Regions from separate parts of the Exiguobacterium sp. s127 genome, predicted to be linked through region 1. Evidence: predicted binding sites of a transcription regulator. Region 1 holds the regulator's gene; each other region holds the start of a gene.
What was found. Region 1 encodes Rex, which represses fermentation and respiration genes when NADH is low (regulators of the CRP and FNR family bind a similar motif). Its sites were predicted from a motif close to TTGTGAAATATTTCACAA; they were not measured.
Positions count from the first base shown of each region.

Region 1 (7,863 bases):
TATGTCGGACAACTGAAGAAGTTACTCTGCATGGTGACGTTTTTCGTACTGGAAACCATCGAGTAGAAAAAAGAGAATCGCCAGTGCCCAAATCCCGAGACAGCTGATCAAAAAGGCGACGAGCGGTGAAACGGCTCCGTAATAGCTGATGATTAACGGGTCATTCAGTTCAACGAACATCTGGGTCGTCAGCAACGTACAGATTAATCCGGATAAGAGGCTGATGAAGAGACCACTCCACGTCTTAATCACGAGACCAATCATACACGAGATGAGGATGAACAACAGGACGACGGCATTAAAGGCATCCGGCCGGATGAAGGCCGACACGTAGTCGGCATACATCGGAACGAAATAGAGCACCCCGGACAATAACCCTTGAACGAGGTTGATGACATAACTTTTCGAGCGCATTAGTGGAAACTCTCCCATCGTTCCATCAGTTCGAGGAGGTCCGTATCAATCTGATCCCGTTCTGCCGACAGCGCCGTCGCCTTCGGAATATCGTTGAAGACTTCCGGTTCGCAAAGCAGTTGTTCGATTTCAGTTGATCGAGTTTCCAGCCGTTCGATGTCTTGTTCGAGTTGTTCGAGCTGTTGTTTCTTTTTTCGTTCTTCTTTTTGCGCATCTTTGTCGATGCTTTTCGAAGCAGCGACTTTGATTGCTTTTTCTTCCTCTGCTTCGAGGCGGGCGATTTCTTCTTTCTCGGCCTTCTTCTCCATATAGTAAGAGTAGTCGCCGAGATAATCCGTCACACCGTCCGGATTCATCTCGATGACGCGTGTCGCAACCCGGTCGATGAAGTAACGGTCGTGGGAGACGAACAGGAGCGTGCCTTCATAGTCGACAAGCGCGTTCTCAAGCACCATCTTCGAATCAAGATCGAGGTGATTGGTCGGCTCATCGAGAATGAGGACGTTCGTTTTGCGTAATTTTAACTTCGCGAGGGCGAGGCGTCCGCGCTCGCCGCCGGATAATTCATGAACGAGCTTGAAGACATCATCACCACTGAACAGGAATTGACCGAGGACGGACCGGACTTGTTGTTCCCGCATCAACGGCCACTCGTTCCAAATTTCATCGATGACCCGGTTGCGGTCGTTGAGCTCGGCTTGCTCCTGATCGTAGTAACCGACGGAAACGCCGGTCCCGAAACGATGTTCACCGAATAACGGTTTAATCCGGTTGACAAGAACTTTCAGTAACGTCGATTTTCCGATTCCGTTCGGACCAACGAGGGCGAGGGATTCGCCACGTTGTAAGCGGAACGTGATGCCTTTTGAGACGGCTTCTTCATAGCCGACCGCGAGTTGCGTGACTTGTAACACATCGTTCCCACTTTGTTTTTCAATCGGGAACGACAGGACGGTGCTGCGTTCATCCCCATCCGGACGATCAATCCGGTCGACTTTTTCAAGACGTTTGCGGACGCTTTGTGCGCGTTTCGTCGTCGTCGCCCGTGCGATGTTACGCTGGATGAAGTCTTGCATCTTCGCGATGTCTTCCTGTTGCTGTTCGAACTGCTTCATCTCTTGTTCATACAGTGCTGCCTTTTGTTCCAAGTACTTCGTGTAGTTGCCGGTAAACTTCCGGCAGACGTTGCGTGACAGTTCATAAACGACGTTGACGACCTGGTCGAGGAAGTAACGATCGTGGGAGACGATCAAGACCGCTCCACGGTAACCAGCCAGGTAACTTTCGAGCCAAGAGAGTGTATCGATGTCGAGGTGGTTCGTCGGCTCATCAAGAATCAACAGCTCAGGTGCCTGAAGCAACATCTTCGCCAGTGCGAGTCGCGTCCGTTGTCCACCGGATAGCGTCTGGATCCGGCGTGAATAATCGTCCGGATAAAAACGCATCCCGTGCAGGACGGAGCGGATGTTGGCTTCGAACTGATAGCCGCCGGCGTCCGAGAAGTCATGTTGTGCCTGATCGTATGTTTTCAACAGACGGTCGTAAGCAACAGCATCATTCAAGATATGGTCCATCCCCATCTCAATCTCCATCCGACGGAGCGAACGTTCCTGCTCTTGCAGGTGTTCGAACACGGTCAACATTTCATTCCAAATCGTTTCATTCGACTCAAGACCACTGTCCTGGGCGAGGTAACCGATTTTCACTTCCTTACTCTTCATGATCTCACCAGAGTCATGACTGAGCTCTCCGGCGATGATTTTTAAAAGTGTCGATTTTCCGGCACCATTTCGTCCGACGAGCGCAATCCGGTCTCGCTCCTGTACTTCGAGTTTAATATTGTCTAAAATCGGCTCAACACCGAATGATTTTGATAGTTGGTTCACTTGTAAGAGAATCATAAAAACATCCATCCTTCCACCCTTTAGTCTATCATGAAAAAAACGCAGGAGTCCCGTGGAATATATTATTTGTTAGTCTATGTGAAGTGGTTTACAATCAAAGAGAATAGAATTCTTTGCATTGATTTGGGTGCCACGTCAGAACGTGGCCGAAGGGGGAACTGCAGTATGAATGGGCCAGACACAAAAATACCACAAGCGACGGCGAAACGACTGCCGTTATATTATCGTTTCATTCAGAGTCTTTATAACTCAGGCAAGCTGCGCGTCTCTTCAGCAGAGCTCAGTGAAGCGGTCAAAGTCGATTCAGCGACGATCCGCCGCGATTTTTCCTACTTTGGGGCGTTAGGGAAAAAAGGATACGGTTACAACGTACAACATCTATTGACGTTTTTCCGAAAGACACTGAATCAGGATGAAGTCACGAATGTGGCACTTGTCGGGGTCGGACATCTCGGAACGGCGTTTGCAAATTATAACTTTTTAAAGAATAATAGTACTCGGATAGTCGTTGCGTTTGATGCGGACGAAAACAAGGTCGGAACAACGACGCAAGACGTTCCTATCTATCATGTCTCTGACATGAAAGAGCAAATCGAAGCGAACAAGGTTGATGTCGCCATCTTGACGGTCCCATCCCAGTTCGCACAGTCAGTAGCGGATGAGTTAGTTGAGTATGGTGTGACCGGAATCCTGAACTTTACACCGGCGCGGTTGAACGTACCGGCCCATGTTCGGGTCCATCACATCGATTTGTCGATCGAGTTGCAGTCACTAGTTTATTTCATGAAGCATTATTCGCAATCAGCTGAAGGAGTGAAATCATAATGGAAAACCTTATTCCATCAACCATCGCGTTCATCGGACCAGGAAGCATCGCCTTGATCGGTGCCGTCGCCTTGATTATCTTCGGACCGAAAAAGTTACCGGAGCTCGGTCGTGCTGCCGGTCAGACGTTAAAAGAGTTCAAGAGTGCGACACACGGCATCATGGACGATGATAAAGACAACAAGGATGAATCGAAAGAGAAGTGATTAAATTATGGCGATTGATCAAGAACAGAGTGTGACATCGCATCTAGACGAGTTGCGCAAGCGGATCGTCTGGTCACTCATCATCGTCGTCGTCTTGTTCGCCGCGGCCTTTCCGCTCGTCCGACCGCTCGTGCGTTTTCTGCAGTCGGACCTGAAAGAGCTCGGCATCGGATTGAATGCCTTTAATGTGGCCGATCCCCTGATGTTGTACTTGAATTTAGCGTTCATCATCGCGGTCGTCCTGGCTTCACCATTTTGGATGTACCAGCTATGGGCGTTCATCCGACCTGGTTTATTCGAACAGGAACAAAAAGCGACCTTGACGTATATTCCGGTCACGTTTTTCTTATTTTTGTCCGGGATCGCGTTCTCTTATTTTTGGTTACTTCCGTTTCTACTCAAAGTATCGACGGAACTTGGGCAAGAGCTCGGCATCGAGCAAGTCATCGGGGTCGAAAACTATTTCAGTTTCTTAATCCGGCTGACGATTCCGTTCGGTATCTTGTTCCAACTGCCGGTCGTGACGATGTTCTTGACTCGTCTTGGACTCGTGACGCCATTGTTCATGCGGAAAAATCGGAAATATGCGTACTTTGCGCTGTTTGTCATCGCGGCTTTAATCTCACCACCGGATGTGACGTCACATCTGATGATTTCGGTACCGTTGTTCGTCCTCTATGAAATCAGCATCATGATTTCAGCCCGGACGTACAAAAAAGTACTGATTCTTGAGCAACAAGCGGAGCTTGAGAGACAAGCGAATTTGATGCGTGAGTTGAATAAGTAACAGTCTCCTCTCGGTCGTTTCGGCGACGGAGAGGTTTTTGTTTGGAAGCGCTCTTTTTATATTGAAAAAGTGAATCGATATGGTTTATACTGATTACAAGAATATGAGGGGGCTTAGCTCAGCTGGGAGAGCGTTTGGCTGGCAGCCAAAAGGTCGTCGGTTCGAGCCCGATAGTCTCCATATGTACATCACTTGGCATTTGCCGAGTGGTGTTTTTTGTTATAGTGGTGGCGGCAAAACAGAAGCTTACAGCCTGGATGATGTTGATGAACCGATTGAAGTCGTTTTCTGTGTTTATCCTTTTGAGGGAATGGGAAATTTCTTAATAGGTAATCAAGAGGGGGAAGCATTATGAATCCATTTACGACGTTAATTGCCTTCATCGTCGGCTGTCTTGTTCTGTATCTCGGAATCCGTGATAAGAACGGTTGGTTGATTGGTGTGGCACTGATTCCGTTAGCAATTGTTGCGTATAGCGTCATCTATCTCATCATTCAAGTTTCAGCCTAGAAACTCCTTTTTTAAGGAAGTTTCTTTTTTTTTGAAACATAAATGGTAAACTGTAAGTATATGACAGTATAGACAGTTGAAACGAGGGAGGGCATTTCAGGATGGAACAAACGCTCCGAGAGGAACGATTACAGGCGTTGACGGTTGCTTATATCGAAAAAAATCAATTGCAGAATAAGAGTTGGGTCATCGCTGCCTTGATGGCGACAGCAGGAACGTTCACGGAAATCTTCAGCACGACCATGTATTTGAGTCTGTTACCGCTTGTCTTTCTCGTGTTTGATCTCCCGTTTCGACTCGAAAAACGAAAAATCCTGGCGCGCTATCTCTCAAGCGACCAAGTGACGAACCAATCGTTGCTGTGGCTCGGGACTCAATTCGTCCTGTACGGTTCGCTGTACACCGTGATACTTGAGACGAAAGAGATGTCAATCTGGAAAATTGCCCTTTCGATGCTGATCATCCTCGCACCGGTCTATTACGTTACGGACTGGTTGTTTAAAAAGATTGCCCGGTCAGGCGATCCCGACTTCGTCAGTGATAAAGAAATTCATGCGAATGTTAAAGAAGTGGAGGAGTGACAGGGTGAGTACATTGATTGAAAAAAATACACGGTTGAAATTACTCGGACCGCCATTAAAAAGGATTCAGCATCTGGTGCCGGTTCCGGTTCTGCTGCTTGCGCTTGCTGGTTGGTTCATCCCGGGTTTTCGGGAAACAGGGCTGTTCTCCTTATTTGCGATTACGGTATTCTGTTTGGCTAACGCACTTAGAGAAATCATTCGTCTGCGGATTTTAAAGCAACGCCTCGCGAAGGACGTCTATAAAAAGACGGTCTTGAAAGTGGCACGTGTGTCGATGATCGGTTCGTTCATCCCGATCCTTACACTTTATGTGGGGACTGTTTTTCCACAATACGCCGGTATTTCTTTTACGGTCTTTCTTGTGTCGATCATCGTCGCCTATTTGATTGTGTCCCAATTGAACAAACAAGCGAAACAACTGGATCCGGCATTCGTCACGATGCGTGAGATTGAGCGTTACCGTAAGTAAGCGAAACACACAAGAGGAGTGAACGGATGAGAAACACTTTAAGCACGTATCAAAAATGGACAAAAATCAGCCGACAAATCCGGACGTATGTAATTGCGGGCGTATTTTTTGCGGTGCTGTTCTTCTCCGGAAGCGGGCACCTGACGGATTCAGCAGTTGGATTTTTGATTCTTACGCCGTTACTCGCCTATAATGGCATGCAGCGAGTGATCCAATCCGTTCTGTTAGTTCGGTCGAAGGTACAGGCGCGATCAGTCAGTCTAATGTTTGGTGGGATCACTTTACTCGAAGCGGTCTTTATTGCGGGTGCCGCAGTTGTCGCCCCGCACCTTGGACAGTGGGGCTATCTGTTTCCGCTAATGTTGTGGATTTCAGGGATGCTGCAATTTCAAAATTGGACGGACCGGACGGTAACGAAGCTCGATAAAATGGATTTGCTTGAGACACCGGACCGAAAAGGAATCGAACACCGTCATCCGACGGGCGAAGGAATCGGGATGTAACGAGGAGGCAGACGATGGAGAGCATGCAACGCGAGCGGAAAATGGATTATATCCGATTTTCAAAACAGGCACGTTACATTCAAACGGTCTTGTTTGGACTGGTATTGTTTGTATTTCTCTTTTTAACAGACGATTGGCATCTGACAGAATCATCGTTTCAGTATTTTTTGTTAGTCCCTTTGTTGTCCTATCAATGGATCGTCCGATTCCTGAAGTACCGCTATTTCAAGAAGCGGTTTGACGGGCTTGAGGCCTGGGATCATCTCGGACTACCGTATATATTGATCAGTATCATCGAAGTACTGGTCGTCGTCCTGGGGCAAATCATCACGCCCTACGTAGCGCGTCCCGAATACATCGGACCGTTCCTTGTCTTTTTCCTAACGGTGCTGTCATTGGACCGAATTGTCGATAAACGGATTAAACGACTCGATCCGACACACTTATCAGAACAGGAATTGATCCGGGCGGAACGGGAAGAAAAACGAATCAAATATTGACTGGTCATCTTAGAGCAACAAAAAAACGCAAGAAGGCGGCGGATTCCGGATTCGCCTACTTCTTGCGTTTTTAGTTGTGACCGCATCATGTAGAGGTTATTTTTTTGACAGCAAATAAATGAAGTAAGGAGCACCGATGATCGCAACGACGATTCCTGCCGGGATGCCTTGCGGGTCAGCGACGTTCCGACCAATCGTATCGGCGAGGACGAGTAACCATCCGCCAATCAAAACGGCGATCGGTAAGAACAGTTGATGCCTTGGACCGACGAGGGCGCGCGCGATATGGGGCGCCATCAAACCGATGAAGGCGATCCCGCCTGTTACAGAAACGGCGGATGCAGCGAGTGCGACAGCGGCGAGTAACAGTTGGATGCGCTCCTTTTCAATCGCGACGCCGACGCCGATCGCAACCGGTTCATTCAGCGCCAGAAGATTGAGTTTGTTTGCCTTATAAAACGTAAACGGTACGAGAATAAGCAGCCAAGGCAATAACGCGTAGACGAATGTCCAGTCCGTTCCCCAGATGTTCCCGGCGAGCCATTTGGCGATGAAGTCGACCTTCTCACGGCGCGCGGATGAAATCAGGACGACCATGATGCCGGATAACGCCATCGAGAATCCGACCCCGGTCAAAATCAGACGAATCGGTTGCAGGCCACGGACACGGTCATACGATAAGGCATAAATGGCAATCGCTGTGATCAATGCCCCGATGAAGGCAGCAACCGGTAACCCATAGATGAACGCACCGACATCGACCGGGAAGTAAAGGAAGAAGGCGGCGATGGCGACACCAGCACCTGTATTGATACCGATGATGCCGGGATCTGCGAGTTCGTTGCGGGTGATGCCCTGAAGAATCGCACCGGATAAGGCGAGTGCCATGCCGGCGAGTACCGTGATTAAAATCCGCGGCAGGCGGAGTGAGAACAAAACAAATTCTTCTTTGAACGAGCCTTGACCGAACAGTGTCGGCAGAAGCCGGTCGTACGAGAGGGAGGCGGGCCCAAGCCCGATACTGATGATGATCGTTCCGAGCAATAACAGACTAAAGACGATAAAGATCAACCGCTGACGGCGGCGGAGCGATGTTTCGATCATGAGAACGCACGACCTCCTTTGCGGACGATGAGTAAGAAGAACGGCAGCCCGAGCATC
Region 1 covers NZ_JACSMO010000009.1:8,001-15,863, forward strand. The annotation lists gene KNP98_RS11705 (hypothetical protein) at 22-414, opposite strand; gene KNP98_RS11710 (ABC-F family ATP-binding cassette domain-containing protein) at 414-2,315, opposite strand; gene KNP98_RS11715 (redox-sensing transcriptional repressor Rex) at 2,484-3,143, shown strand; gene KNP98_RS11720 (twin-arginine translocase TatA/TatE family subunit) at 3,143-3,349, shown strand; gene tatC (twin-arginine translocase subunit TatC) at 3,357-4,136, shown strand; tRNA gene KNP98_RS11730 (tRNA-Ala) at 4,244-4,316, shown strand; gene KNP98_RS11735 (hypothetical protein) at 4,488-4,646, shown strand; gene KNP98_RS11740 (hypothetical protein) at 4,748-5,227, shown strand; gene KNP98_RS11745 (hypothetical protein) at 5,232-5,699, shown strand; gene KNP98_RS11750 (hypothetical protein) at 5,726-6,202, shown strand; gene KNP98_RS11755 (hypothetical protein) at 6,217-6,702, shown strand; gene KNP98_RS11760 (FecCD family ABC transporter permease) at 6,799-7,806, opposite strand; gene KNP98_RS11765 (FecCD family ABC transporter permease) at 7,803-7,863, opposite strand, start outside.

Region 2 (7,863 bases), on a different contig from region 1:
CGAATCGCCATTTGCCTGAAATGTAGAGAAGTTTGCCGACTAACAGATCGCCAACCGCAACGTCAATCTCTGTCAAATCGGTCTGATACGTTTGTTCCGACATGATGTCGAAGACGCCGTCTTCTTTTACAAGGAAAAGCGACGGAACAGGATCGGCCAGCCCTCTTAAGGCACGATACAGACTTTGAGACATATCTTCTTTGACTTGTTCTAAAAAACGACCATGCGGTGTTTTCCCTTGTTCATCGGTCTCATAAAAAATGGCCCAATCGACGAACAAGTCTCGGAATAACTCAGCATCTTTTAAATACCAACGTCCTTCCGTCGCGATTTCTTCGATGAATGCGACCCAATCGGTGCTTCGAGCAGTGGCTGCTTCTTGATATAAAGTTTTGAGCGCTGTGTTCATCTCTGCTTCGGATACAGTCGTCGGAAACGGGATAATCTTTCGCTCACTTTTCATCGTGTTGGTCCTTTCCGGTGTGGTTTCGCCGGACTTTTAAGCGCTTCCGGTTCCGTGACTTCACGCTTTGGAATCACTTCCCCGCCATAAATCTCCATCGGTTCAATTTCCACACCCATTTGTTTCGCTAATGTTTTCAGGTGTTTCAGATCATGATCCGTGACGAGCGCGAGGACCATACCCGACGCGTTCCCACGTCCTGTTCGACCTGAGCGGTGGACAAAATCATCAAGGGATTCCGGTAAATCATAATGCACGACATGCGTGACGGCATCAATGTCCAGACCGCGTGCAGCAAGCCCTGTCGTGACGAGTAACGGAAACTCTCCCCGTTTATATGAACGTAACGTCTCCATCCGTTCTCTTTTCCCTTTTTCGGCATCTAAAATCCGGTATTTCAGCGAAAACTTGCTTAATTCACCGTTTAACGGACCGAGGAAAGAACGGTTGTTTATGAACGTCAACACTTTGACCTGTTGCATATTAGACAAACGACGTAACATTTCCGGTTTCAGACGACGGGATGTTTCGATGTAACCGAACTTGACTTGCGTCGTCTCCGTCCGTTCAACTCGGATGACTTCTGGATCATTCGAAAGTGTCCGTCCCCATGCTGCTGTCCGTTCAGGCAATGTTGCTGAAACGAGTGCTAACTGGCGGTCACGAAGCGCACTGTTCGCGATGCGCGTCGCTGATGCACTCATTCCACTTTCGTAGATTTGATCAGCCTCATCTAAAACAATCAATTTTACTTTATGCATCTTCAACTTTTTTGAATCAATCAACTCAACTAAGCGTCCTGGTGTCCCAACAATGATTTGTGGTTTTTTCTTGAGACGCTCATATTGACGTTTTAATTCAACGCCACCGATGAACGCACCTGACTTAATCCCGCTTCCTTGGGCAAATAATTGGATGACTTGATGAATTTGCATGACCAGTTCTCGTGTCGGTGCCGTAATCGCGACTTGAACGTGTGGTTCATTCGGATCGATGCGCTCGAGGGCTGGAATGACATAAGCGAGCGTTTTCCCAGTTCCTGTCGGCGCTTCGACTAAGACATCTTTCCCCTCACGGATTAGAGGAATGGCTTGTTCTTGAACGGGCATCATTTGTTCAAAGCGTGCTCGTTCCCACGCTTCATTAATAAAAGGTTTAGTAAAATTCATAACGTATCTTCTCCTACTCTCTTGTCTATCATTCTGTTACATATTCGAAACGATCATCGGTTTCAGTTTTAATACCGCGTAACGTCTGCGTATATTCATTTCCAGAATCGATTAACCGAATATGAAAAACGATTTCTGTCTCATTTTGTTGATCTGCACTTAACACTTCGAAACCTTGCGCCATTCGATCTTGCAGCTCAACAGCAAGTGTTTCAAAACCAGCAAGTACAGGATAAGTTGCTCTGACATCGATTGGGCGTCGAACTAATCGTGCGAGGTACTTCTGGTCGTAACCGATAAAGTCCTCGAAATCAAAATCATCTTCAAACCGGAGCCAAAACCCGTCGTCTTCAAACTCGGTGATCATCCCGATCCGTTCTGTTCCTTCAGTTGATACTTTTAGGGAAACCCAGTCCCCTGTTCGATAGTCTGCTTGCTCTTTTAATGGCGAAAACTCCATTCACTCCACCTCCACGTTCTATATTCCCTTTTTCATTGTCAACGATACGTCCTAAAAATACAAGGTAGCGCCGCGTGACTTTTATCACACTAGCTTCTGTCTCTATCCATTCCACTACAAATTAATGATACAGCTACAGAAAAATCCTTTCACAGCAGTCTTTTTCTGTTTTTTGAACACGGGACACTGACTGATACAATTTACTGTGAAGTAAGTCATAGCAACACTTTTACATTTGTTAAAAGATTCACATATACGTAAAACCTCTATCCCGAATTGTTTGTTACACTATTCACATAAGAGATGTATTAAGAACCGCTGACCTTACTAATGAAGGAGTGTTGATGATGTTACTTGAAAAAACACAGGCATGGCAACGATTCGAAGGTGGAGAATGGATGGAAAAGATTGATGTCGCTGATTTCATCCGGCGCAATCGTTCAGAATACACAGGAGACGATCAGTTCCTCGCCGGTCCGACCGATGCAACCAACACGTTATGGCAACAAATCATGCAGTTAACAGAAGAAGAACGAATTCGTGGTGGTGTCTATGCCGTTGATGCTGCAACTCCATCTTCAATTCTTTCGCACGGTCCAGGTTACCTCAATCCTGAACTCGAAAAAATCGTTGGTCTACAGACCGATGAACCATTCAAACGTTCGATTCATCCGAACGGTGGTATCCGAATGGTCAATGATGCCTTAGAAGCGTATGGTTTTAAATCAGATGACACTGTTACACAGATTTTTAGCGAGTACCGTAAAACGCATAATCAAGGGGTTTTCGATGCGTATACGCCCGAAATGCGTGCTGCCCGTAAAGCCGGTATCATCACTGGACTTCCTGATGCTTACGGTCGCGGACGGATCATCGGTGATTACCGTCGCGTCGCCCTTTATGGAACAGCTCACCTCATTGCTGCAAGAAAAGCGGATTTGAAAGCACACGGTGGATTTTTATCAGAAGCGATGATTCGTGATCGCGAGGAGATGAACGAACAACTCCGCTCCCTTCATGAACTGACAGAACTCGGTAAACGTTACACATGTGACTTATCACGACCAGCTGAAACGGCCCAAGAAGCATTCCAGTGGGTCTATCTTGCTTATCTCGCAGCAATCAAAGAACAAAACGGAGCAGCGATGTCGCTCGGTCGCGTTTCGACCTTCCTTGATATTTATATCGAACGTGACTTGCAAACGGGTCGGTTGACAGAAGAGAGCGCGCAAGAACTTGTCGACCACTTTGTGATGAAACTTCGAATCGTCAAGTTTCTTCGGACACCCGATTACAACGAACTCTTTTCCGGTGACCCGACGTGGGTAACAGAATCAATCGGCGGCATGAGTGAAGACGGTCGCTCGAACGTCACAAAAAGTTCGTTCCGCTTCTTGCAGACACTCGTCAACCTCGGTCCGGCACCTGAACCGAACTTAACCGTTTTATGGTCACCAAAACTTCCACGTGGTTTCAAAGAATTTTGTGCGAAGATGTCCATCCTGTCTAGTTCGATCCAATATGAAAATGATGACTTGATGCTTCCGATTTATGGTGATGATTACGGGATTGCTTGTTGTGTCTCAGCAATGAAAATCGGTAAACAAATGCAATTCTTCGGCGCCCGGGCGAACTTAGCAAAAGCCTTACTCTACACGTTGAACGGTGGCGTCGACGAAAAACTCAAAATTCAAGTCGCCCCTCCTTCCGACTTGATTTTAGATGACGTGCTCGATTATGAAACCGTCATGGCCGCCTATGATAAACAATTGGATTGGTTAGCTGAGCTCTATGTCAATACACTGAATGTCATTCACTTCATGCATGATAAATATAGTTATGAGCGCATTGAAATGGCACTCCACGATCCTGAAATTTTACGGACGATGGCTTGTGGGATTGCCGGATTATCCGTTGTCGCCGATAGTCTGTCAGCGATTCGTTATGCTAAAGTCACACCAATCCGAGATACGGATGGCATTACAGTCGACTTTAAAATCGAAGGCGATTTCCCGAAATTCGGAAATAACGATGATCGTGTCGATCAAATGGCCGTCGATCTCGTCGAACTCTTTATGGAAAAAATCCGGAAACATCCAACGTATCGTGATGCTTTACCAACCCAATCTGTTCTGACGATCACGTCAAACGTCGTGTACGGTAAAAAAACCGGGAATACACCCGATGGTCGTCGCGCTGGCGAACCGTTCGCACCGGGAGCAAATCCAATGCACGGACGTGACACACGTGGTGCAGTCGCTGCGTTGACTTCTGTCGGCAAATTACCTTATGAGCATGCCTTAGATGGTATTTCCTACACGTTCTCAATCGTTCCGAAAGCACTCGGAAAAGATGAAACAACACGTATCAACAATACAGTCGGTCTACTTGACGGCTATATGGGCGGTACGACTACCCGTGGTCATCACTTAAACGTCAACGTGTTCGACCGCGCCACTTTACTCGATGCGATGGAGCATCCTGAACTTTATCCACAGTTGACGATTCGTGTATCGGGTTATGCCGTCAACTTCATTAAGTTGACACGCGAACAACAAATCGATGTCATCAACCGTACATTCCACGGTGCACTTTAACTTTTCTGAAAGGACTTGATCACTATGACTTACGGGACGGTTCACTCTGTCGAATCTTGTGGGACTGTCGATGGTCCCGGTATTCGTTTCATCGTCTTTACGCAAGGCTGCCCACTACGCTGCCAATATTGCCACAATGCGGACACCTGGGAATTCGGTTGTGGTCGAAAAGTAACACCGGAAGAAATCATCAAAGAAGCGAACAGCTATCGTTCCTTCTTTGACGCAACGGGTGGAGGGGTGACCTTCTCCGGTGGCGAACCGTTGGCTCAACCCGAGTTTTTAGAAGCCTCGCTGCGTGAAGCAAAACGAAACGGCTTGCATACCGTCATCGATACAGCAGGTTCGGTCGTCCCGAAAAACCTGGATCAAATCCTGGACTATACAGATCTCGTCTTACTCGATATCAAGCACATCGATGATGCGACGTGCCGGATTTTGACCGGGCGAAGTAACATCAATACACTAGCCTTCGCAAAATTGCTCGCAGAACGAAACATTCCCGTCTGGATTCGCCATGTCCTTGTCCCCGGCGTGACGATGACGGAAACGTTTTTACGGCAAACAGGTGAATTCATTCGAACACTCGGAAATGTCGAACGGGTTGAAGTCCTCCCCTATCACCAATTAGGTGTCTATAAATGGGAGGCACTCGGGCTCGAATATGCGCTAAAAGATGTCTTACCGCCTACCGCGGAGGAAACGTTTGCCGCGCAAGATTTACTCAACTCGTACTTGTCATGATTGATGTGACTTGATAGACTGAACACATAGTCTATGAAACGGAGGTACAATACCGAAATGAAGCAATCACTCGCTAACGTCTAATGATGAATGAACTCATCACTTTCGCAATCGCTTGCGGATGACTGACGCTACGAGTCTGCTCAATTTCGGTATTTCCCTATTTCAGGTGGATACCTTCTTTGAATTGCACTCCCGCACACCATCCGTACGCTCAGGATGGTGTGTTTTCATTTCATCTCAACCGAAATGAAACAAAGGGAGCTGAGCTTATGCCAACTGAAGTATTATCCATCCATGATTTACAAATCGATTTTGCCGGGCAGTGTCTTTTCCACGATGTCACGTTCTCCATCCGCGACGGCGAACACGTCGCCTTGGTCGGACCGAACGGCGTTGGAAAAACGACGCTCTTGCGCGCCATCCTAAAAGAAATCATCCCGACGACCGGGACAATCCATCGCACGTATGACCGGATCGGGCTCTTAGCCCAACAAATCGAACCCTCGACAAGTGTAGCAATTCAAATCGTCGAACAGGCGGATGTAACCCGTTACGACTTACGTGAACGTGCCTTAACCACTGAAGCCGTGGCCGACTACCAGGCTGCCGTTGACGCAGATGCCTTCACGCTCGAAGCCGATGCGAGACGTGTCCTGAAAGAAGTTCAACTCGAGCAATCTCTTTGGTTTCAGCCTTTGAACACACTGAGCGGCGGCGAACAGACCCGGATTCAACTTGCATGTCTACTGTTGAAGAAACCGGACTTCATCCTGCTTGATGAACCGACCAACCATTTAGATGAAGACACACTCGAGTGGCTCGTCGCGTGGACGCGTCAAACGAAGACGACGATTCTCTATGTTTCACATGAGCGTGCCTTTATCGATGCGACGGCTGACGCCGTCATTGAATTGACTGAAGCAGGAGCGGCACGTTACGAAGGAAACTATGAGATTTACCGTACGTTAAAGGAACAAGAACGGACTGCACAGTGGCATCAATATGAGAAGCAAGAACGAACACGAAAAGAACTCACCCGGATGATTGGTCAATATCAAAATTGGCATCAAAAAGCGACGGCTAGTGCAAGTGAACGAGATCCGTACGCGAAAAAAAAGGCAGCAAAACATGCGACAAAAGTCAAAGCAAAAGAAAATCAGCTCGAACGCCTACTGGAACACCGGGTCAAAAAACCGGAAACGCCGTCCCACGTCCATGTCAGATTCGAAGGAGAACATTTTTTAGCGAAACGTCTCGTTTCAGTCGATGATCTCTCATTCGACTATCCGCATCGCCGGCTCTTTCAGGATGTGTCGTTCTCCATCCAACGTGGCGATCGAATCGCGTTGATTGGTCGAAACGGTTCTGGGAAAACGACGTTATTACGTCTTTTACTTGGAGAATTGGCGCCATCTGCCGGTATCATCAAACGGCACCCGACTTTAAAAGTCGGTTACTTTTCTCAAGTTCTATCCACCTTACCGAATACCGGCACACTACTTGATGCCTTGCTTGAGACGAGCGAGATATCGGAAACAGATGCCCGGACACTACTCGCGTGCTTTTTATTTCGGCGAGAGACCGTCTATAAACCAATCGCTGAAGCGAGTATGGGCGAGAAATGCCGGATTGCCTTTTTACGCCTCTATTTTTCCGGCGCGCATTTACTCATCCTCGACGAACCGACGAATTACCTTGATCTTGCGACACGGGAACAAATCGAAGCGGCACTCGAAGTTTTTCCCGGTGAGTTGCTTTTTGTTTCCCATGACCGTTATTTTACCGATCGTTTATCAAACCGAACGATTTCCTTGACCGGTGACTTCACAGTCCATCCTGTCGGAACAAAGGCTTTACGGGAACAACGTGCTTCTGATTCGGATGGAATCCGGGCTGACTTACGGCGTTTGAATGAACTGACCGGTGAAATCGACTTTGATGTGTAATTGACGGAAGTCACATCACGAACTGACTTTTAGCACGATGATAAAAGCATGCTAACTTAAAAAGAAATACGGTACTTTTCCATGCGCCTCCCACATGCGTATCTAATTACCGCGAACGAAAAAAACGCTGATGATTCCCTGTAAAGAAGGGGAACATCGGCGTTTCGTTTACTTATCTTTTTTGATACTTTAATTTTGTATGTGCCTGCGCGTTTTTCTGAATCTTCTTCCACTTTTCTTTTTCGGCAGCTTGTAGCGCTACACTTTGCTTCCGTTCAGCATAGGCAATTTCCCGTTGCAGCTTCAGATAACTTTCCCAGCGTTCGTGCGGAAGACTTCCATCTTCCAATGCTTGGCGGACTCGACACCCGGGTTCATTGCCATGTTGGCAATCCCGGAAACGACAGTTTTCAGCGAGCGACTCGACATCAGAAAAAGTCGAAGTCAGACCGTCACTTCCGTCCCATAGTCCCAGTTCACG
Region 2 covers NZ_JACSMO010000007.1:123,929-131,791, reverse strand. The annotation lists gene KNP98_RS10740 (hypothetical protein) at 1-463, opposite strand, end outside; gene KNP98_RS10735 (DEAD/DEAH box helicase) at 460-1,632, opposite strand; gene KNP98_RS10730 (hypothetical protein) at 1,661-2,092, opposite strand; gene pflB (formate C-acetyltransferase) at 2,440-4,689, shown strand; gene pflA (pyruvate formate-lyase-activating protein) at 4,714-5,433, shown strand; gene abc-f (ribosomal protection-like ABC-F family protein) at 5,706-7,382, shown strand; gene rsgA (ribosome small subunit-dependent GTPase A) at 7,555-7,863, opposite strand, start outside.
Region 2: the regulator Rex is predicted to act here: its motif matches at 2,328-2,345, upstream of pflB (formate C-acetyltransferase).

Region 3 (7,863 bases), on a different contig from region 1:
TCGTCATCGCGCCGTGGAACTATCCTTTCCAGCTCGCTGTTGCACCAATCATCGGGGCGATCGCTGCCGGAAATACGGTTGTCTTGAAACCATCAGAACTAACACCAAACGTCTCGCGTGTTCTCCGTGAAGTCTTTGAAACGGCATTTCACGAACGATTTGGACTTGTCATCGAGGGGGATGCGGACGTCAGTTCAGCTGTTCTTGAAGAGAAGTTTGATTACATCTTCTTTACGGGGTCGACGCGTGTCGGAAAAATCGTCCATCAAGCAGCGGCGAAACATTTGACACCTGTCACGCTGGAACTCGGCGGGAAGTCTCCAACGATCGTTCACCGCGATGCGAACTTAAAGCTTGCTGCAAAACGAATTGCTTGGGGCAAATGGTTAAACGCAGGACAGACGTGTATCGCCCCTGACTATGTTTTTGTCCATGAAGACGTCCGCGAGGAATTTTTACGCTTGATTGAAAAGGAAGCTTTTGCCCAGTATGGTAATGGTGTTGGTGTGAATTCTTACGTCAAGATTGTTTCAGACAGTCATTTGGATCGATTGAGTGGCTACTTGCCCCAAGGTGAAATTTTATTTGGTGGTCAAGTCGATGCAGCGACGAGAAAGATGGCACCAACCGTCATGACGGACGTTGATCCAGAAAGTCCGTTGATGCAAGAAGAAATCTTTGGACCGATTCTTCCAGTCTATTCTTATCGTGAAGTGGAAGAGGTCATCCGTTTCATCAATGACCGTGATAAGCCGTTGGCGCTCTATCTCTTCACAGAAAGTAAAGCTGTTCAGCATCGTGTACTCGATCGTGTGTCATTTGGTGGTGGATGCATCAATGATACGTTGATGCATGTTGCGCAACATAACTTGCCATTTGGCGGGGTCGGCGGAAGTGGTATCGGTGGCTATCATGGGAAATTCAGCTTTGAGACGTTCAGCCACCGTAAAGGAGTCGTCAACAATACGACGAAGTTCGATTTGCCGTTCCGCTACATGCGCTCGAATACCGATTCAAAATGGATGCGTTATTTATTATAAATGGGACTTAAACGGAGCCAAGAGTAGATCCAATCGGTCTACCTTGGCTTTTTTTTGTTTATTTAATTTGTGAAATAGTGAACAAAGTTTGACAATCTTTTGAAAAAACGCTATTTTCCCTTGTGATGTTCTATACTGAAGGCAGAAGCTACGGAAAGGAGAATGCGAGATGCTTACTTGTGGGACGACAGAAGCCAATACGTTCGTGTTGTCGAGTGAGACACGTGAATTACTTGAAGAGTTCATGACTGAGGTATCTTTTAAAAAAGACTCAATCGTCTGTTGGGAAGGGGAAATGAACGATAAACTTTTTTATGTGAAACAAGGTGGTGTAAAACTATCAAAGCTCACGAAAAAAGGTAGCCCGCTAATGATGTTCTTATATTTCAAAGGTGACTTATTTGGTGAATTCGATGTCGGAGAAGCATTTCCAAGCTCCTATAGTGTCGAAACGATGGAGGACAGTGTCATTGGCTTCATCTCGAAATCGACACTCGAAGATTTGATGAAAAAAGATGGAACATTCGCATTAGATATCATGCGCTGGCAAGCCTTGATGCGAAAACAAACGGAAACGAAGTTACGTGACCTCTTATTGTTCGGGAAACAAGGGGCACTCGCTTCGACACTCTTACGACTAATCGCAATGGACGGAAAAAAAGTCGATGACGATTACGTGATTTCAAAGCGACCGTCGGATACTGAACTCGGTCAGTTGATCGGGGCACCACGTGAAACGGTCAACCGGATGTTTTCTCAGTGGAAAAAAGACAATGTCATTTCGATGACGACGACTAAAATCATCGTTCATGATGCCAACTATTTACGCGATCTTTGCCACTGTGAAGGGTGTCCTGTCGGTGTCTGCCGGATTTAAACTTAACTTGAGCGTTAGCTTACGGAGCCATACGCTGGAGCTGACTTAAAAATTGCTCCAACATCATCCTTTTGATGGAACCGCAACACGTCAAACTTTAGAAGAACTTATCAGCAGTCTAGGATCATATTCTTTTTGAATGTGGTCCTTCAGGATGTAGACAACGTGCTATCGGGAGATCAAGCGTCTTTTTTCGTTGCTTTCCTCGGGCGAGGCGCAAGCCGTTGCTCCTTGATCCTCACGGACAACGAGCAGGGTCTTGCCTGCCTCTGAACGTGCGTTAAAAACGCACTTTTTCCCGTAGGAGTCAACGAAATGTGACGCTTTTTATAGGAATACCGTGACGGAAAGCCTGGCATGCAGACGGTTTAGCACGCGATCCGTCTCGAATCGCTTAGAACCGCGAAAAGTAATCGGTCGCGACCCTGCAGCTTTGCTGTAGCGGCGCGGAAGGTTGCCGCTTTGAAGACGATGCGAGACAGGGACGCGCGAACGGATTGCCTCTCGTTATAGTATGTTCACTCTTCATAATAGTTTGTCTACACGCTGTAGGATCACATTCTTTTTGAATGCGGTCCTTTTTTGTGTCGCATAACAGTAGCAGTTCAAAATATGTTCAGTACGTAACAAGTTGTGAACTTTATGTGTGTTTTATAAAAGAAAAGCGCGAAATCGTCACAATTGGTGTGACGTTTATCACATATTACGAAGGATGTCTTTTTCTAAAATAAAGGTAGGTTAAGTCACCGATCCAACGACGGAAGGGAGCTACTGATCATGCGTCAGAAATCAGATACAGAACTGAAGGGAACGTTTATCGCTGTATTTATCGTTGCCGGAGTCATCATCGGAATGTGGGGATCAATCTTTTTATTATTCACTTCAAGATAAGGGGGAATCAGGGTGCATATTCATCGTTTAGAAAAAATATGGTTAGTATTCGGTTGTATCATGTTGGCAGTCTTTTTAATCATCATTGGCGTATCAGCATTCGCTTCTGATAATCAACCACCGTCGGACGCAACATTGATTGACCCGACGCAAGTCGATCAGACGAAGCCATTTGATAAACCGGGTCTAAAAAAAATTGACGACAATAAATATGAGGCCGTCATGGTCTCACAAGCTTTCCAGTTCACACCGCAAGACATGATTATCAAAAAAGGCGCGACCGTCGATTTTCTGGTGACGTCGAAAGATGTCGTCCATGGATTTGAAATCGTCAAGACGAACGTCAATATGATGGTCGTTCCCGGACATATCAATTCAATCGAGTACACATTTAAAGAAGCTGGTGAATATTTAATTGTCTGTAATGAATATTGTGGATCGGCGCATCACATGATGTCGACTAAGATTAAGGTGGTGGAATAAATGAATGCGATTTCGAAAAAATTAATGGAGTTTGAGATGGAGCGGGGAATCCCCGCAGGAGAGATTGGATTAAAAGAAGCAAAACTCGGATTTGCCTACGTCAGTTTTTCACTTGTGGCGTTACTGATCGGTGGACTATGTGGTCTACTACAGACACTCGTCCGTACTGGAGTCATTCCAGAAATTGCTGGAGTCGGTTATTATGAATTGCTGACGGCTCACGGACTAATGCTTGCGATTGTCTTTACGACATTATTCATATTTGGACTTTTATTTTCATTTTTAGGACAGTCGTTCGGGCGTTTTGAAGAGTTTCCGAGACGCTTGGGCTGGGTTGGATTCTGGTTGATGATTGTCGGTGTCCTCCTTGTCACATGGATGGTGTTAGCAGGTGAAGCATCCGTTCTCTACACATTTTATGCGCCGCTGAAGGCACACCCTGTTTTTTATATCGGACTCGTGATTTTCGTTGTTGGAACATGGGTTTCTTCTGCCGCAATGTTCCGGATGTACGCGGATTACAAACGAGAACATAAGGATGTCCATCCACCACTTCAAGCCTATATGAGCATTATGACGGCTTTGTTGTGGGTCATCGCCACGCTAGGTGTCGCAGCGACGATTCTCTTTCAACTCTTGCCGTTATCACTCGGTTGGACGGATAAGGTCGGGATTGAATTATCCCGAACATTATTTTGGTATTTTGGTCATCCGCTCGTCTATTTTTGGTTATTGCCAGCCTATATCGTATGGTACACGGTCATTCCAAAGATTGTCGGGGGTAAGATTTTTTCAGATGCTTTAGCACGAATGTCATTTTTACTGTTCTTATTGTTCTCGTTCCCTGTTGGTTTTCACCATCAGTTGCTCGAACCCGGTATATCAGCATTTTGGAAGTACATCCAAGTCGTCTTGACGTTCCTTGTCATCATTCCTTCATTGATGACAGCATTCTCGATGTTTGCGACATTTGAACTAGCAGGTCGTCGTCAAGGTGCGACCGGACTATTTGGGTGGATCAAGAAAATGCCGTACCGGGATGTCCGCTTTCTTGCACCGTTCGTCGGCATGTTGTTCTTCATCCCGGCTGGAGCCGGTGGTGTCGTCAATGCTTCCCACCAATTGAATATCGTCGTGCATAACACTTTATGGGTGACAGGTCACTTCCATATCACAGTCGGGGCTGCAGTCGCGTTGACGTTCTTTGGAACGGCCTATTGGCTTGTTCCATTATTACGAGGACGGACCTTAACAAAACGGATCAATACAATTGGTCTCATCCAGACGGCGACGTGGACGATTGGTATGCTCTTTATGTCGACTGCGATGCATATTTCAGGCTTACTTGGCAATCCGAGACGGACGGGTCCTGCGGCATATTTCAAAGATTCGCTCGTCGCAGATTGGATTCCCTATCACGTTGCGATGGCAATCGGTGGTACGATCCTCTTTATTTCAATCCTCTTATTCTTGTTTGCGATGTTCCAACTGGCCTTCCGGACACCGAAAGGAAGTACTGAATTTCCTGTCGCGGAAACAGAGGAAGCAGCGATGAAGACACCACTCTTCTTTGAGAACTGGAAACTTTGGATTTTCGTGACGTTTGCTTTGATTGCGTTTGCTTACACAGTACCGATTTGGCACATGATTGATAATGCGCCTCCTGGAGCTCCAGGTTGGAAACTCTGGTAGCCCTATCGAAAAGTGCTGATAGCTTACTAGGACTTTTTATACACGCTGAAGGGTGAAAATGCTATATTGAGAAGCACTCCGTTCGTGCTTTCCTGTCTCGCCTCGTCTTCAAAGCGGCAACCGGTCACGCCGCTACAGCAAAGCTGCAGGGTCGCGACCGATTGCTTTTCGGGGTTCTAAGCGATTCGAGACGGATTGCGCTCTAAATTGTCTACATGCTCGGCTTTCCCTCACGGTATTACTTGAAAAGCGTCACTTTTCGTTGACTCCTGCGGGAAAAAGTGCGTTTTTAACGCACTTTCAGAGGCAGGCAAGACCCTGCTCGTTGTCCGCTAGGATCCAAGGAGCAACGGCTTGCGCCTCGCCCGAGGAAAGCAACGAAACATGACGCTTGATCTCCCAATCGCACGTTGTTTACAGTCTGAAGGGCCAGCTTTGATAAGCTGACCCTTTTTTTTAATGAATGGATGCGTAGACGAGTGCAAAAACTAAGTAAAAGATTATTTCACGATGTGGTGCTTAAAGGCATAGACGACGGCTTGCGTCCGATCGACGACATCGAGCTTTGATAAAATGTTGGAAACATGCGTTTTAACTGTTTTTAGGGAGATGAACAGTTCGTCTGCAATCTCTTGATTAGCCATACCGCGCGCCATCAACTGTAAGACTTCTTGTTCACGCTCCGTTAAATCGTCGTGGAGTTGACTGGCAGGTTTGCGCAGGCGTTCCATCATCTTACCTGTCACTTGAGCTGCCATGACAGATTGTCCGCTCGCTGTCTTGCGAATTGCTTCCGCAATATCAAACGCGCTTGCCGTTTTTAGGACGTAACTCATCGCACCGGCTTCAATGACGGGATAAACTTTCTCATCATCTAAGAAACTTGTGACGACTAAAATTTTAGCTTCCGGCCACTCGGCGCGAATCAGACGTGTTCCTTCGACACCATCGACCGGCTCCATGACTAAGTCCATCAAAATCACATCAGGGCGATGTTCAAGAGCAAGTTTCGCTCCGATTTGTCCGTCAGCAGCTTCTGCGACCACTTCAATATCAGGTTGGGTCGATAAAAAGGCAGAGACTCCAGCGCGAACCATTTCATGGTCATCGACTAATAATACGCGTATCATACTTGCACCATCCGTTCTTTTCTAAGTTTGACTTCAATCTGTGTTCCTTGACCGGGCACACTGACGAGGCGAATCGTCCCACCGATTTCAGCCGTACGTTCGCGCATCGAGTTGATCCCGTACGAGGCGAGTTTTTTCTCGTCGACGATAAAGCCGACACCGTCGTCATTCATACTCAAGATGATTGTCTCATTGAATTGACGCAATTCGATATTCATGTGCGATGCTTTCGCGTGGCGTAAAGCATTCGTCAAGCCTTCTTGAACGATGCGGAATAATTCATTTTCAATCGGGCGCGGTAATTCAATCGGTTCGAGTTTCCAGCTCAATTGCGTCGATTGTTTCCTTGATAGTTCTTCGAGCAGTTGGGTTAGTCCTTGTTGTAAAGTCATGCCTTCGAGTTCCACGGGACGTAGTTGGAGCAATAAAGAACGCATTTCCGATTGTGCCGTCTGTGCCATCGTCTCGACTAAGTCAATTTGTTTCGCTGCCGTTTCCGGTTGCGTCAAAATCGTTTGTTTGGCAGCCGTCGTCATCATCGAAATGGCATAAAGTTGTTGGGAGACGGAGTCATGGAGATCACGTGCGAGACGTTTGCGTTCTTCCGTGATGGCTTGGACACGAACTTGTTCGACGTGTTGCGGACGTGTACTGATTTTTTGAACCGTCTCGACCTGTTCATCGATTCGTTTCCCAATTCGTGAGAGGCGGGTCAGTGTGTGGAAGTAAGGTCCGTTGACAATCGTGACTTCTTTTCCTTGCTCGAGTTCGATGATGGCAGTTGTGACACGTTTGAAGTCACGACGTAAAAAGAAGTAGTGGATGCTGCCGATTGCGAGCGGAAGTAACAGGGATAATCCGACGACAAGCAATAAGACAGGTAAATCTTGTTGACGGACGAAAAGTACATGCCAATCGACTTGGCGTGTACTTAAAAACAAACCAGTCGTCACGACGGCTGTCAGAAATCCGGTCAATACTTGGAGCGCGATGACACCGAGCGGGAAGTGATCACGTTTCATATCGAGGTCACCTCCACGTTACCGATGCCAAGCATGACGTGAATGCGGACTTTTCGAGTCGCTTCTTCATATTGTGGTGCCCGGAACTGAATGCGACGGTTAAAAAATGTCGGGATCCGGCGGACATCTGTTTTGACGCTTCCAAAACCAATCGACGTATCAAGCGTATAGTCATATCCTGAAGGTAATAAAATACGCACATCTCCGACGACACCACTGATGACGATGAGTGTTTCACCTTCTGGGACATAGGCATGCGTTAAATCGATTTCTAAATCTTTGACGATGAACTGTTCACTCAAGTCTTTTAACACGTAAGGTGTTTCAGACTGCGTCGAAAACGAGTAAGCAGGTTGGATCGTAATGCCTTCTTCTTCATAAAGACGTGGTGAAATCTTCGAAAAGAAAAATTCGCGGACGGAGTGTCGGGTGACAAGGATAATTCCGAGATATAGCAAAATTCCGGCGATGACGAATCCGACAGCTGCCGAGCTCAAGACGACTCCAGCTAAGATAATCGTACCGACGATATAAAACAGGATGGCCAGTTTTTCATGACCGCGACGCCGAAAATGAATCCCGACATAATACAACAAGAACGGGAATAAGATTCCAAATAAGACGTTTCCGGCTCCAGTCATCAAATCATAAAATAATCCGAGCGCGAATAGGATCGACACGTAGCCGACTAATTGTTTTGTACTTAATCGTCGCACGATCAATCTCCT
Region 3 covers NZ_JACSMO010000007.1:113,984-121,846, forward strand. The annotation lists gene KNP98_RS10660 (aldehyde dehydrogenase) at 1-1,040, shown strand, start outside; gene KNP98_RS10665 (Crp/Fnr family transcriptional regulator) at 1,210-1,917, shown strand; gene KNP98_RS10670 (cytochrome C oxidase subunit II) at 2,695-2,808, shown strand; gene KNP98_RS10675 (cytochrome c oxidase subunit II) at 2,821-3,291, shown strand; gene KNP98_RS10680 (b(o/a)3-type cytochrome-c oxidase subunit 1) at 3,292-4,983, shown strand; gene KNP98_RS10685 (response regulator) at 5,484-6,113, opposite strand; gene KNP98_RS10690 (sensor histidine kinase) at 6,110-7,135, opposite strand; gene liaF (cell wall-active antibiotics response protein LiaF) at 7,132-7,851, opposite strand.
Region 3: the regulator Rex is predicted to act here: its motif matches at 2,602-2,619, upstream of KNP98_RS10670 (cytochrome C oxidase subunit II).